Regions from separate parts of the Mesorhizobium sp. B2-3-10 genome, predicted to be linked through region 2. Evidence: predicted binding sites of a transcription regulator. Region 2 holds the regulator's gene; the other holds the start of a gene.
What was found. Region 2 encodes PhoB, which activates phosphate uptake and scavenging genes when phosphate is short. Its sites were predicted from a motif close to TGTCATNNANCTGTCAT; they were not measured.

Region 1 (6,566 bases), on a different contig from region 2:
GCATATGGCTATCCGATGGTGCTGGCCACCATCGCGCTTATCTGCTGCTTCCTTTATTGGCGCTTCAGGAAGAACGGCTGGCTGTGAGGAAGTCAGTAGTCAGTGGACGGTAGTCGGTAGTCGGTAGTGAGTAGTCGGTAGTGGTTGGTGGGAGCGCTTGTTTCCTCACTACTCACTACTCACTACTCACTACTCACTACTCACCGCTTATCTATTCCGCCGCCGCTCCGCCGCCGGCTGGAACGCCACGCGGGCATGGTATTTACAGTAGGGACCGGTTTCAGCGGCTTCGTTGCCGCAGAAATTGAAGTCCTCCGAAAGTGGATCGCCGTTCGGCCATTTGCAGGTGCGCTCGGTCAGTTCAACGAGCTGCAGATGCCGTGAGATCGGCACTACGACGTTCTCGACCGGACGGATGTAGTGCCGCGCCACCGGTTCGGCGTCGAATTGCGTCTGAAGGGCCGTCGCGCCGATCGAAGTCGTGACGTGGCGTGCCGTGCTTGCGGCGCGCGCCACCGATTTCTGGACGGTCGATCCCTGCGTAGCCTTCTTCTGGCGCGCCGGCGTCGCCGTTGCGCGACCGCGACCCGACAGCTTCAGCCGGTGCACCTTGCCGATGACGGCATTGCGGCTGACCCCTCCAAGCTGCGCAGCAATCTGGCTTGCGCTCAGACCCTCCGACCACAGTTTTCTCAAGAGTTCTACCCGCTCGTCAGTCCAGTTCATGACCGCGCTCCTCATAAGCGTGCGGCAATCAGAATCCATTCCCGACCCAGCACCACTGCTGGGGCAGACACCACATATATCTGGTGATTAGGTCCGCCGCACGAAATCTAGTTATTCTCAACTACAACTACTCTATGCGCTGACTCGGTGACAAGAGTCCCAAGTGCAACACGAATCGGTTTTTTCGGTTTTCCCCAACTTGCCCGGTCGCTCATGAGCCGGCGTTGCGTCGGGGAGCTTGCCGCGCGCCACTACGCGACGTTTTCGTTGACTTCATGGCCGAAAAACACGATAAGCCGCAGAAGGCCGCCGCTTTGGCGGCTTTTTTGATTTTCCGGTACCGGAGACGCATATAATGAGCGGTTCGGCGCTTTACGAGACCTTTGCTCGCGCACCCCTGGCCTTCGACCATGGGGAAGGCACTTGGCTGGTTACCGACAAGGGCGAGCGATATCTCGATTTCGCCGGCGGCATCGCGGTCAATTCGCTTGGCCATGGCCATCCGCACCTTGTCGCGGCCCTCACCGAGCAGGCGGCGAAACTCTGGCACGTCTCCAATCTCTATGAGATCCCGGGGCAGAGCAGGCTTGGCGAGCGGCTGGCTGATGCCACCTTCGCCGACAAGGTGTTCTTCACCAATTCCGGCGCCGAGGCGCTGGAATGCGCGATCAAGACGGCGCGGCGCTACCATTTCGTCAAGGGCAATCCCGAGCGCTTCCGCATCATCACCTTCGAGGGCGCCTTCCATGGCCGCACGCTGGCGACCATCGCGGCAGGCGGCCAGTACAAATATCTCGAAGGCTTCGGACCCAAGGTCGAAGGCTTCGACCAGGTTGGCTTCGACGACATCGACGCCGCCGAGAAGGCGATCACGCCCGAGACCGCCGCGATCCTGATCGAGCCGGTGCAAGGCGAGGGCGGTATCCGCCCAGTACCGACACAGTCGCTCAAGCGGCTGCGGCAGCTCTGCGAACAGCACGGCCTGTTGTTGATATACGACGAGGTCCAGTGCGGCATTGGCCGTACCGGCAAGCTGTTCGCGCATGAGTGGTCCGCGGTGACGCCCGATATCATGGCAATCGCCAAGGGCATTGGCGGCGGCTTCCCGATGGGCGCCTGCCTTGCCACCGACGAGGCGGCCGTCGGCATGACCGCCGGCGTGCACGGCACCACATTCGGCGGCAATCCGCTCGCAATGGCGGTCGGCAACGCCGTGCTCGACGTCGTTCTGGAAGACGGCTTCCTGGAGGATGTCCAGCGCAAGGCGCTGCTGATGAAGCAGGGGCTAGCCTCGATAGCCGACGAATTCCCCGAAATCGTCGAGGATATCAGGGGCACCGGGCTGATGCTCGGCCTCAAATGCGCGATGCCCAACGGCAAGGTGAACATGGCGCTGCGCGACCAGCATTTGCTGGCGGTTCCGGCCGGCGACAACGTCATTCGCCTGCTGCCACCGCTCACCGTCACCGACGCCGAGATTCACGAAGCGCTCAACCGCATCCGCGCCGGCGCCAAGGGCCTGTCGGAGGCGATCGCCTCCGCCGCCGCGAAGTAATCCGGAACCATTCCTGATGTCAGTTCGCCATTTCACCGATCTTTCCACCGTTTCCGAAGGCGATTTGCGCTTCATGCTGGATGATGCGGTGACGCGAAAGGCGCGTCTCAAGGCCGGCGAGCGGACCAAGCCGCTCGAAGGCAAGGTGCTGGCCATGATCTTCGACAAGCCGTCGACGCGCACGCGCGTTTCTTTCGACGTCGGCATGCGCCAGCTCGGCGGCGAGACCATCATGCTGACCGGCACCGAGATGCAGCTCGGCCGCTCCGAGACAATCGCCGACACCGCCAAGGTGCTGTCGCGCTACGTCGATGCGATCATGATCCGCACCACTTCGCATGAGCGGCTGCTGGAGCTGACCGAGAATGCCACCGTTCCGGTGATCAACGGACTGACCGACGACACCCACCCTTGCCAGCTGATGGCCGACATCATGACTTTCGAGGAGCATCGCGGTCCGGTGGCCGGCAAGACGATTGCCTGGACCGGCGACGGCAACAATGTGCTGCACTCGCTGCTCGAGGCCTCGGCACGGTTCCGCTTCAACCTCAACGTCGCCGTGCCCGAAGGCAGCGAACCGGCGCAGAAGCATGTCGACTGGTCCAAGGCGCATGGCGGCAAGCTGCATTTCACCCGCTCGCCCGAGGAAGCCGTCGACCAGGCCGACTGCATCGTCACCGACTGCTGGGTGTCGATGGGGCAGGAACACCGTGCTCGCGGGCACAATGTCTTCTCGCCCTATCAGGTCAACGCGGCGCTGATGGCCAAGGCCAAGCCGGATGCATTGTTCATGCACTGCCTGCCGGCCCATCGCGGCGAGGAAGTGACCGACGAGGTCATCGACGGGCCGCATTCGGTGGTCTTCGACGAGGCCGAGAACCGGCTCCATGCCCAGAAGGCAGTGCTTGCCTGGTGCCTCGGTGCTTGAAGTGTCTTGGTGCTTGAAGTGTCTTGGGGCTTGAAGTGTCTTGGGCGCCCGAAATGCCCAGGCGCCTGAAATGCCCAGGCGCTTGATCTGCGGCGGCGCGATGCCTATCTGCGCCGCATCACGCAAATCAAGCGCGTTTGGACGCATGTGCCCACCAGGGCCGCATGGCCGCGCCCTGGAGCTTTGTCATGTTGGAAAGCCATCAAGTGACTGAACATCACCCCAAACTCGGCGAGTTCGGCTACGCCGGCGACGATCACGTCGTTCCCTTCGAGGTCGGTCCGCTCGACGTGCGCGGCCGCACGGTCCAGCTTGGGCCGATGCTCGACGCCATCCTTGGCCGCCACGATTATCCCGAGCCGGTCGCCCGCCTGCTGGCGGAAGCCTGCGTGCTGACCGTTCTGCTCGGCACCTCGCTCAAATTCGAAGGCAAGTTCATCCTGCAGACCCGTACCGACGGGCCTGTAGACATGCTGGTCGCGGACTTCTCCACGCCCTCGGCACTGCGCGCCTATGCACGCTTCGATGCGGATCGGCTCGAAGCACTGGTCGCGGCAGGCGAGACGTCCCAGCAGACGCTGCTTGGCAGCGGCGTGCTGGCGCTGACCATCGACCAGGGCGCCCATACTCAGCGCTATCAAGGCATCGTCCAGCTCGACGGCGAAACGCTGGAAGACGCGGCGCGCACCTATTTCCGTCAGTCGGAACAGATCCCGACCGATATCAGGCTCTCGGTCGCCAAGCTGCTGACGCCCGGGATCGGCGGCGCGCGCGAGCAATGGCGCGCCGGCGGCATCCTGGCGCAGTTCCTGCCGCAATCGCCCGAGCGCATGCGCATTCCGGACCTGCCGGGTGGGGACGGCGATCCGCGCGAGGAAGTCCACGATCCGGCCGATAATTCCTGGCAGGAACTCCTGGCCTTGCTCGGCACCATCGAGCCGACCGAATTGATCGACCCGACCATCGGCGCCGAGCGGCTGCTCTATCGTCTGTTCCATGAGCATGGCGTGCGCGTCTTCGGCGGCGTTCCCGTGGCCGACCAGTGCTCATGCTCCCGCGACAAGATCCGTGGCATCCTCGAAGGCTTCTCAGCGCAGGAGATCAAGGACAGCACCGAGGATGGCGGCATCCATGTCGCCTGCGAATTCTGCTCGACGCAGTACGACTTCGATCCAGCCGAGTTTGCGGCTCAGTAAAGCCTTTCCTTCTCTCCGTTCTGCGGGGAGAAGGTGCCCGAAGGGCGGATGAGGGGCGACGCGACCGTCGGCCCTCAGTTCACCGTGCGCCTTGTCCCCGGCAGATCGAGCGAGAAGGCCGGGATGGCGATGTCGAACGTCTCGCCGCGCTTGTTGCGCATCGTGTAGCGTCCGACCATGATCCCGGAGGGTGTCGAGAGCGGGCAGCCGGACGTGTACTGATAGCTGTCGCCGGGATTGAGTTCCGGCTGGTCGCCGACAACGCCCGGCCCGCGGACTTCCTCGACCCGGCCGGCACCATCGGTGATGTGCCAATAGCGCGACAGAAGCTGCACGAACTCGTCAGACTGGTTGTCGATCGTTATCTGATAGCCCCAGACGTAGCGGTTCTCCTGGGGATCCGAACGATCCTCCAGATAGAACGGCCTGACCTGCACTTCGATGTTGCGCGTCACGGCGCGGTACATGAGCGGCTCCAAAACAATCCGACGACTTTCGACGCTCGCGGTGAGCAGGTCAACGTGCGCGTCTTGTCGCGCCTGGGATTGAAACGCAGGTGCCGGCAAAGAATGTCATTTAAGTGACACACGACAATGGTGGTGTGCGCGAACCGGGCGACTCGGCCCTCTGTCGAACTGTTGAAAACGGCCGCGACGCGGGCCGACTTCCGGAGTGACCAGATCTCGATGGAACTCACTCTCATATCCGCCTCGCTTTCGACTGCCCTCATCCTCTCGAACGCTGCCAGCATCCTGCTTGCCGCTTCACAGCTGAAACGGCGCACCACGATCGCCCCGCCGGCGGGCAGATCGCCGGCGGTGTCGATTGTCGTCCCGTCGCGCGGCGTCGAGCCGTTCACACATGAGACGCTGGAACGGGCCTTCGCGCTCGACTGGCCACGCTACGAACTGATCTTCTGCGTCGCCCATGCCGACGACCCGGTGGTCAAACTGATAAACAGGGCGATTGCCCGGTTTCCGCAGGTGCCGGCCCGGCTGTTGATCGGCGACGACCGTGTCAGTGCCAATCCAAAGCTCAACAATTGCGTCAAAGGCTGGGAAGCGGCGCGCCACGCCTGGGTCATTCTTGCCGATTCCAACGTTCTGATGCCGAGGGACTATGTCGAGCACATGATGGCGGCGTGGCAGCACGGTACCGGCCTTGTCTGCTCGACGCCGATCGGCTCCAGGCCAGATGGTTTCTGGGCCGACGTCGAATGCGCCTTCCTCAACACATTGCAGGCCCGCTGGCAGTATGCCGGTGCGGCGCTCGGCCTCGGCTTCGCGCAGGGCAAGAGCATGCTGTGGAACAAGCCGATGCTCGACGCCAACGGCGGCATCCGCGCGCTGGCCGCCGAGATCGCCGAGGACGCCGCCGCAACCAAGCTGGTGAACGGCCTCGGCCTGCGTGTCAACCTCGTTGCGGCGCCCTTCGAGCAGCCCCTCGGCCAGCGCACGTTTGGCGAAATCTGGTCGCGCCAGGCCCGCTGGGCGCGCCTGCGCCGCGTCACTTTCCCGCTGTTCTTCGCGCCCGAGATCCTGACTGGTGCGGCGGTCCCGCTGGTTCTTGCGCTGATTGCCGCGGCGAGCGCCGGCGTCAGTCTCTGGGCGACCGCGATTGCCGTGCTGGCGGCATTCTATCTTCCGGAATGCGCTCTGGCCCTGGCCAAGGGTTGGCACGTCTCGACGCGCATGATCGCGGCGACGGTCGCGCGGGACGTCATGCTCCCGGCCATCTGGGCGCGCGGCTGGCTCGGCGGCGCTGTCGACTGGCGCGGCAACGCCATGACCATCCGGACCAAGACGGCGGAACTGGAGGAGACGCCGTCGAGCGCCTGATCGCTGCTGACGACGCTGCCTGGACGAAACCTATTTGGCGGCCTTCAATGCTTGGGCGATATCTTCCAGCAGGTCGTCCGTATCCTCCAGGCCGACCGACAGCCTGAGCGTACCTGGCCCGATGCCGAGTTCGGCGCGGGCCTCGTCGCTGAGGTTCTTGTGGGTGGTCGTCGCCGGATGGGTGATCAGGCTTTTGGCGTCGCCGAGATTGTTCGAGATCAGCACGATGTCGAGGGCGTTCTGCAGGGCGAAGGCCGCCGGCTTGCCGCCCTTGACGTCGAGGCAGATCAGCGTCGAGCCCCCCGACATCTGCTTCTTGACGA
Region 2 (6,566 bases):
TCGCCGGTTCCTGGCAGGCACTGTCGACCTTCGGCTTCTCCTTTCTGACCACCGAGAGCTGGAATCCCGTCACCGAGAAATTCGGCGCCCTGGCGCCGATCTATGGCACCATCATCACTTCGGCCATCGCCATTCTGATCGCTGTGCCGCTCGGTATCGGCATCGCCATTTTTCTCACCGAGCTTTGCCCGCGTCCGCTCCGGCGCCCGATCGGCATGGCCGTGGAACTGCTGGCCGGCATCCCGTCGATCATCTATGGCATCTGGGGCCTGTTCGTGCTGGCACCGTTCCTGCAGACGACAGTGCAACCATTCATCATCAACGTGTTCCATGGCATTCCCGGCCTTAGCAGCCTGTTTGCCGGTCCGCCCTACGGCATCGGCCTGCTGACCTCGTCGCTGATCCTCGCCATCATGGTGCTGCCCTTCATCACCTCGATCACCAAGGATGTGTTCGACACGGTGCCGCCGGTGCTGAAGGAGTCCGCCTACGGCATTGGCTGCACGACCTGGGAAGTGACACGCCGCGTCGTCATCCCCTACACCCGCATAGGCATCATGGGCGGCGTCATGCTCGGCCTCGGCCGCGCGCTCGGCGAAACCATGGCGGTCACCTTCGTCATCGGCAACGCCCACCGGATCAGCGCCTCGCTGTTCGCGCCGGCAACGACGATCTCGGCAACCATCGCCAACGAATTCACCGAAGCCGTCGGCGATCTCTACACTTCCTCGTTGGTGGCGCTCGGCCTGATCCTGTTCGTCATCACCTTCCTCATCCTTGCCGTCGCCCGCTACATGCTGATGCGCATCGATGCCCGTACCGGAGTCTGACCGATGTCGACAGCCGCATCGCTTCACCAGAGCCGCAAGCGCAAGAACGGCGTGATGATGACGCTCTGCGTCATCGCCGCCGGCATCGGCCTTGCCTGGCTGGCGCTGATCCTCGGCGCGCTGCTCTATAAGGGCCTGTCGGGCGTTTCGCTCTCAGTGTTCACGGAAATGACCCCGCCGCCCGGTGATGCCGGTGGCCTGCTCAACGCCATCTACGGCAGCATCGTGATGACCATTATCGGCATCGTCGTCGGCACGCCGATCGGCGTGCTGGCCGGCACCTACATGGCCGAATATGGCCGCTTTTCGAAGCTCACCACCGTGGTGCGCTTTATCAACGACATCCTGCTGTCGGCGCCCTCAATCATCATCGGCCTGTTCGTCTACGAATTGATGGTACGGCCGATGGGGCATTTCTCGGCCATCGCCGGTGCCGTGGCACTGGCCATCCTGGTCATTCCCGTCGTGGTGCGTACCACCGAGGACATGCTCAACCTTGTGCCGAACGCTTTGCGCGAGGCCGGCACGGCGATTGGCGCGCCGCGCTGGGTGGTGATCCGTTCGGTGGCCTACCGCGCGGCGATGTCCGGCATCGTCACCGGCATATTGCTGGCCATTGCCCGCATTTCCGGCGAGACGGCGCCGCTACTCTTCACAGCGCTCAACAACCAGTTCTGGTCGAGCAATCTCAATGCGCCGATGGCCAGCCTGCCGGTGACCATCTTCCAGTTCGCTCTCAGCCCTTACGAGGAGTGGCAGCAACTGGCGTGGACCGGCGCACTCATAATCACATTGACGGTTCTCGCGCTCAGCATCTTTGCGCGCAGCCTGACCGGACGCAGAGAGGACAAATGAGCCAGATGTTGTCTCCAGACATGACGATTGCGACAGAGGCAGCCGCCAAGGCGAAGATCGAGGTCAAGAACCTCAATTTCTACTACGGCCAGTCGAAGGCGCTGAAAGACATCACCTTGTCGCTGCCCGAGCGCAGCGTGACGGCCTTCATCGGACCGTCGGGTTGCGGAAAGTCGACGCTGCTGCGCGTCTTCAACCGCATCTACGAGCTCTACCCCAAGCAGACCGCCGAGGGTCAGGTGCTGCTCGACGGCCAGAACGTTCTCGACCGCTCGCAGGACCTCAACCTGTTGCGCACCAAGATCGGCATGGTGTTCCAGAAGCCGACGCCGTTCCCGATGTCGATCTATGAGAATATCGCCTTCGGCGTCAGGCTCTATGAGAAGATCGGCAAGGCCGAGATGGACGGCCGTGTCGAGCAGGCGTTGAAACGCGCCGCGCTGTGGAACGAGGTCAAGGACAAGCTCAATGCCAGCGGCCTCAGCCTGTCGGGCGGCCAGCAGCAGCGGCTTTGCATCGCCCGCACCGTGGCGGTCAAGCCGGAGGTCATCCTGCTCGACGAACCGGCCTCGGCGCTCGACCCATTGTCGACCGCCAAGATCGAGGAATTGATCGACGAGTTGCAGGCCGACTACACGATCGTCATCGTCACCCACAACATGCAGCAGGCCGCGCGCGTCTCGAAGCAGACGGCTTTCATGTATCTGGGCGAGCTGGTCGAATTCGACAAGACCGAGAAGATCTTCACGTCGCCTCGCGAGAAGCGCACGCAGGACTACATCACCGGCCGCTTCGGCTGATCTCACGCATACGAGGACCAGGATCATGGCCGAACACACAGTCGCAGCCTTCGACGAGGATCTCGGACAGATCAGCAAGCTGATCAGCGACATGGGCGATCTCGCCGGCACGATGGTCGGCGGCGCCACCAAGGCGCTGCTGAATTCCGACAACGCGCTGGCACAGCGCGTCGTCTCCGACGACGCCATCATGGACGCGCGCCAGCGCGAACTCGATGATCGCGCCATCACCCTGATCGCCAAGCGCCAGCCGATGGCCGACGATCTGCGTCATGTCGTCGGCTCGATCCGCATGGCGGGCGATCTCGAACGCATCGGCGACCTTGCCAAGAACATCGCCAAGCGCGTCGGCTCGGTAGGCCTCACCGCCACGCCGCGCGACTTGTCGCATTCCATCGACTCCATGGCGCAGCTGGTGCTGATCCAGGTGCAGGGCGTCGTCGAGGAATATGCGGCCGGCGATGCCGCCGCCCTCGCCAAGCTCAGGAATGACGACGAACGCATCGACGTCAAATACACTTCGGTCTTCCGCGAACTCCTGACTTACATGATGGAGGATCCCCGCAACATCACGGCTTGCACGCATCTTTTGTTCTGCGCCAAGAATCTCGAACGCATCGGCGACCATGTGACCAACATCGCCGAGAATGCGTATTATGTGCTGACCGGCACGCAACTGCCCGCCAACCGTCCGAAGCAGGACGAGACGGCGATGTCGGTGCCGGCGGCTTGACGGCAGGGATGATCGATCGATGATCGCGCCACGCATCATGGTGGTGGAGGACGAGGAGCCGCTGGGCGTGCTCCTCCGCTACAACCTGGAGTCCGAGGGTTACCAGGTCGAGGTGGTGACACGCGGCGACGAAGCCGAGATACGCCTCCAGGAAAACGTGCCCGACCTGCTGGTGCTCGACTGGATGGTGCCGGCGGTTTCCGGCATCGAACTCTGTCGGCGCCTGCGCATGCGGCCCGAGACGGAGCGACTGCCGATCATCATGCTGACGGCGCGCGGCGAGGAGAGCGATCGCGTGCGCGGCCTCTCGACCGGCGCCGACGACTATCTGGTCAAGCCGTTCTCGACGCCGGAATTCATGGCCCGGGTCAAGGCGCTGCTGCGCCGCGCCAAACCGGAAGTGCTGTCCAGCGTGCTCAAGGTCGGCGACATCGTGCTCGACCGCGAATCGCACCGGGTCTATCGCAAGAAGAGCGAGATCCGGCTCGGACCGACCGAGTTCCGGCTACTCGAATTCATGATGCGCCATCCCGGCCGCGTGTTCTCGCGCAGCCAGTTGCTCGACAATGTCTGGGGCGAGACGATCTACATCGACGAGCGCACCGTGGATGTGCATGTCGGCCGCCTGCGCAAGGCGGTCAACAATGGCCGCATGCCCGATGTGATACGCACCATCCGTGGCGCAGGCTACGCAATCCGCGAGGATTGAGATCAGGCCACGTTCTTGCCGGATCTCACCTGCACGCCCGGCGCGAAAATCTCCTGGTCGACGAAGGTGAGCGCGCGCATGGCGCAGCCCTCGCGGATCAGCGGCAATTCGTTCGGCTCTGTATCGAAGGAAATCGATTTCGAATGCTGGCCGCCGGCGGTCTGGGCGATGGCCTCGCGCAAGGCCGGCTCGATCAGATCGAAGGCGGCGGCGCTGACGCCGACCATCGCAACCGGCGCCGGATCGATCAGCGCGAACAGGCTGCCAAGGCCATAGCCCAGCGCCTCGCCGGCCTTGCGATAGGCCTCGCGCTCCGGTCCGTCTCTTTCGCGCGCCGTAGCCGCCAATGCGCGCATGTCGGCGTCGCTGACGTCGACCGGTTTGGCGTCCTCACCCAGCTGTCCTGCATTACGCCAGATGGCATAGTTGCCGGCATAGGCCTCGACGCAGCCGCGCCGCCCGCAGCGGCAGAGCGCGCCGCCGGGGCGATGGATCATGTGGCCGAACTCGCCGCCCGAGGAATGGGTGCCGGTGAACAGCTCGCCCTTCAGCACCAGCCCCATGCCGATGCCGTGCGAGAGCAGGATGGCGATGAAGTCGTCGCGGTAGCGCTCGGGGTCGCGCCAGCGCAGCGCCACAGCCATCATGTTGCAGTCGTTCTCCATGGTGGCGGGGATGCCGAATTCGGCTTCGAGTATGTCGGCGAAGGCAATGTCCGTCTGCGGCGTGATCGGCGACCACAGCATGGCGCGCGCCTCGGTGTCGGTGATACCCTGGATCGCCAGCGCGATGCGGGCGATGCTGGCGACGTCGAGGTCGGGATCTTCGAGGCGGCGGCGGACGATGGCCACGCATTCGCCGATCAGCGCCTCGCGGGACATGGTCAGCGTGTCCAGCCGGCGCTGCTCCTCCGATATCACCTGGCCGGCGTAGTCGATGACGGCGACGGAGAGGAAATTCAGCGACAGCACCACGGTCATGACCGCCGCGGCCTCGGGGTTGAGACCAAGGCCAACCTGCGGCCGGCCGCGTTTCAGTGAGCCGGCCTCGTTCGGCTTGCCTTCGCTCAGGATACCTTCGCCGATCAGGTCGGCTGATATCGCCGATATGGTCGAGTGGCTCAGGGCGGTGGTGGCGGCGATCTCGGTGCGCGAGGGCTGGCCACCCCGGCGCACGGCTCCAATCACCATTGCGCGGTTGCGCCGGCGCAGATCGTCGTGGCGGATTCCGACCGACATGATTTCCCTCCCCGTCGCCGCGGTTCTTGACGCCCCCTCGAACACCTCCGGCAACGGGTCGAATACTGGCAGAAGCGGCTGGGGCTGTCATTTATTTATTGCGGGGCTCGAAAAAAGGCTTCCGGCACCTCAAAATCCGTCAGAATCGATGTTGACAGTGTTCCGGCGATGGACCAGTGTTTTTTCGAGGCTCGAAAAAATTAGGGCCTTTGTGCCGGCCTTAGGGCCAGTTTGGTCGCGCCACACGCGGGCGCAGGGAGGATATCATGAAGAGATTCACAGTCGCCATTCTGGCGGGTGTCGCCATGTCGCTGACGCTGGCGTCGGTCGCGCAGGCAAAGGACAAGGTCATCGGCGTGTCGTGGTCCAACTTCCAGGAGGAGCGCTGGAAGACCGACGAGGCGGCCATGAAGAAGGCGATCGAGGCCGCGGGCGACAAGTACATTTCCGCCGATGCGCAGTCCAATCCCGGCAAGCAGCTGACCGATGTCGAGAGCCTGATTTCGCAGGGTGCCAATTCGCTGATCATCCTGGCGCAGGACGCGTCGGCCATCGGCCCGGCGGTACAGAAGGCGCTCGACGAGGGCATTCCGGTCGTCGGCTATGACCGCCTGATCGAGAACAAGGACGTCTTCTACCTGACCTTCGACAACAAGGAAGTTGGCCGCATGCAGGCCCGCGAAGTGTTCAAGGTGAAGCCTGAGGGCAATTACGTCTTCATCAAGGGCTCCGGCGCCGATCCGAATGCCGACTTCCTGTTCTCGGGCTCGATGGAAGTGCTGAAGGCGGCCATAGACAGCGGCAAGATCAAGAATGTCGGCGAAGCCTATACGGACGGCTGGCTGCCCGCCAACGCCCAGAAGAACATGGAACAGTTCCTCACCGCCAACGACAACAAGGTGGACGCCGTGGTCGCCGCCAATGACGGCACCGCCGGCGGCGTCGTCGCGGCGCTGACGGCGCAGGGGCTCGCCGGCACCGTGCCGGTCTCCGGCCAGGACGGCGACCACGCCGCGCTCAACCGCATCGCGCTCGGCACCCAGACCGTGTCGGTGTGGAAGGACGCGCGCGAACTCGGCAAGAACGCCGCCGAGATCGCCTCGCAACTCGCCGACAGCAAGAAGATGACCGACATCGCCGGCGTGAAGGACTTCACGACGCCTGGCGGCAACACCGTCAAGTCGCTGTTCCTGACCCCGGTGGCCATCACCAAGGACAATCTCAACCTCGTCATCGACGCCGGCTGGATCAAGAAGGACGAAGTCTGCACGGGCGTTGCCGCGGGCAGCGTCGCGGCCTGCAACTGAGCTTGATCGCCTGAAAAGTCGGAAACGCCGCGGCGTGGAACGGTCAGTGTTCTGAACACTGGCCGTTCCAATTTCCTTGTCTTCGCAATTCCGG

Region 1: a site for PhoB is predicted at 4,976-4,992, ahead of FJ943_RS16000 (ceramide glucosyltransferase). Genes of this name have one in related genera too.

Annotation. Positions count from the first base shown of each region.
Region 1 is NZ_VFVT01000005.1:105,590-112,155, reverse strand. It holds gene FJ943_RS16030 (magnesium and cobalt transport protein CorA) at 1-87, shown strand, start outside; gene FJ943_RS16025 (GcrA family cell cycle regulator) at 208-726, opposite strand; gene FJ943_RS16020 (aspartate aminotransferase family protein) at 1,082-2,281, shown strand; gene argF (ornithine carbamoyltransferase) at 2,298-3,209, shown strand; gene FJ943_RS16010 (Hsp33 family molecular chaperone) at 3,374-4,405, shown strand; gene apaG (Co2+/Mg2+ efflux protein ApaG) at 4,480-4,872, opposite strand; gene FJ943_RS16000 (ceramide glucosyltransferase) at 5,092-6,243, shown strand; gene FJ943_RS15995 (O-succinylhomoserine sulfhydrylase) at 6,274-6,566, opposite strand, start outside.
Region 2 is NZ_VFVT01000001.1:999,018-1,005,583, forward strand. It holds gene pstC (phosphate ABC transporter permease subunit PstC) at 1-830, shown strand, start outside; gene pstA (phosphate ABC transporter permease PstA) at 834-1,685, shown strand; gene pstB (phosphate ABC transporter ATP-binding protein PstB) at 1,682-2,485, shown strand; gene phoU (phosphate signaling complex protein PhoU) at 2,511-3,218, shown strand; gene phoB (phosphate regulon transcriptional regulator PhoB) at 3,238-3,927, shown strand; gene FJ943_RS05115 (ROK family protein) at 3,930-5,165, opposite strand; gene xylF (D-xylose ABC transporter substrate-binding protein) at 5,432-6,472, shown strand.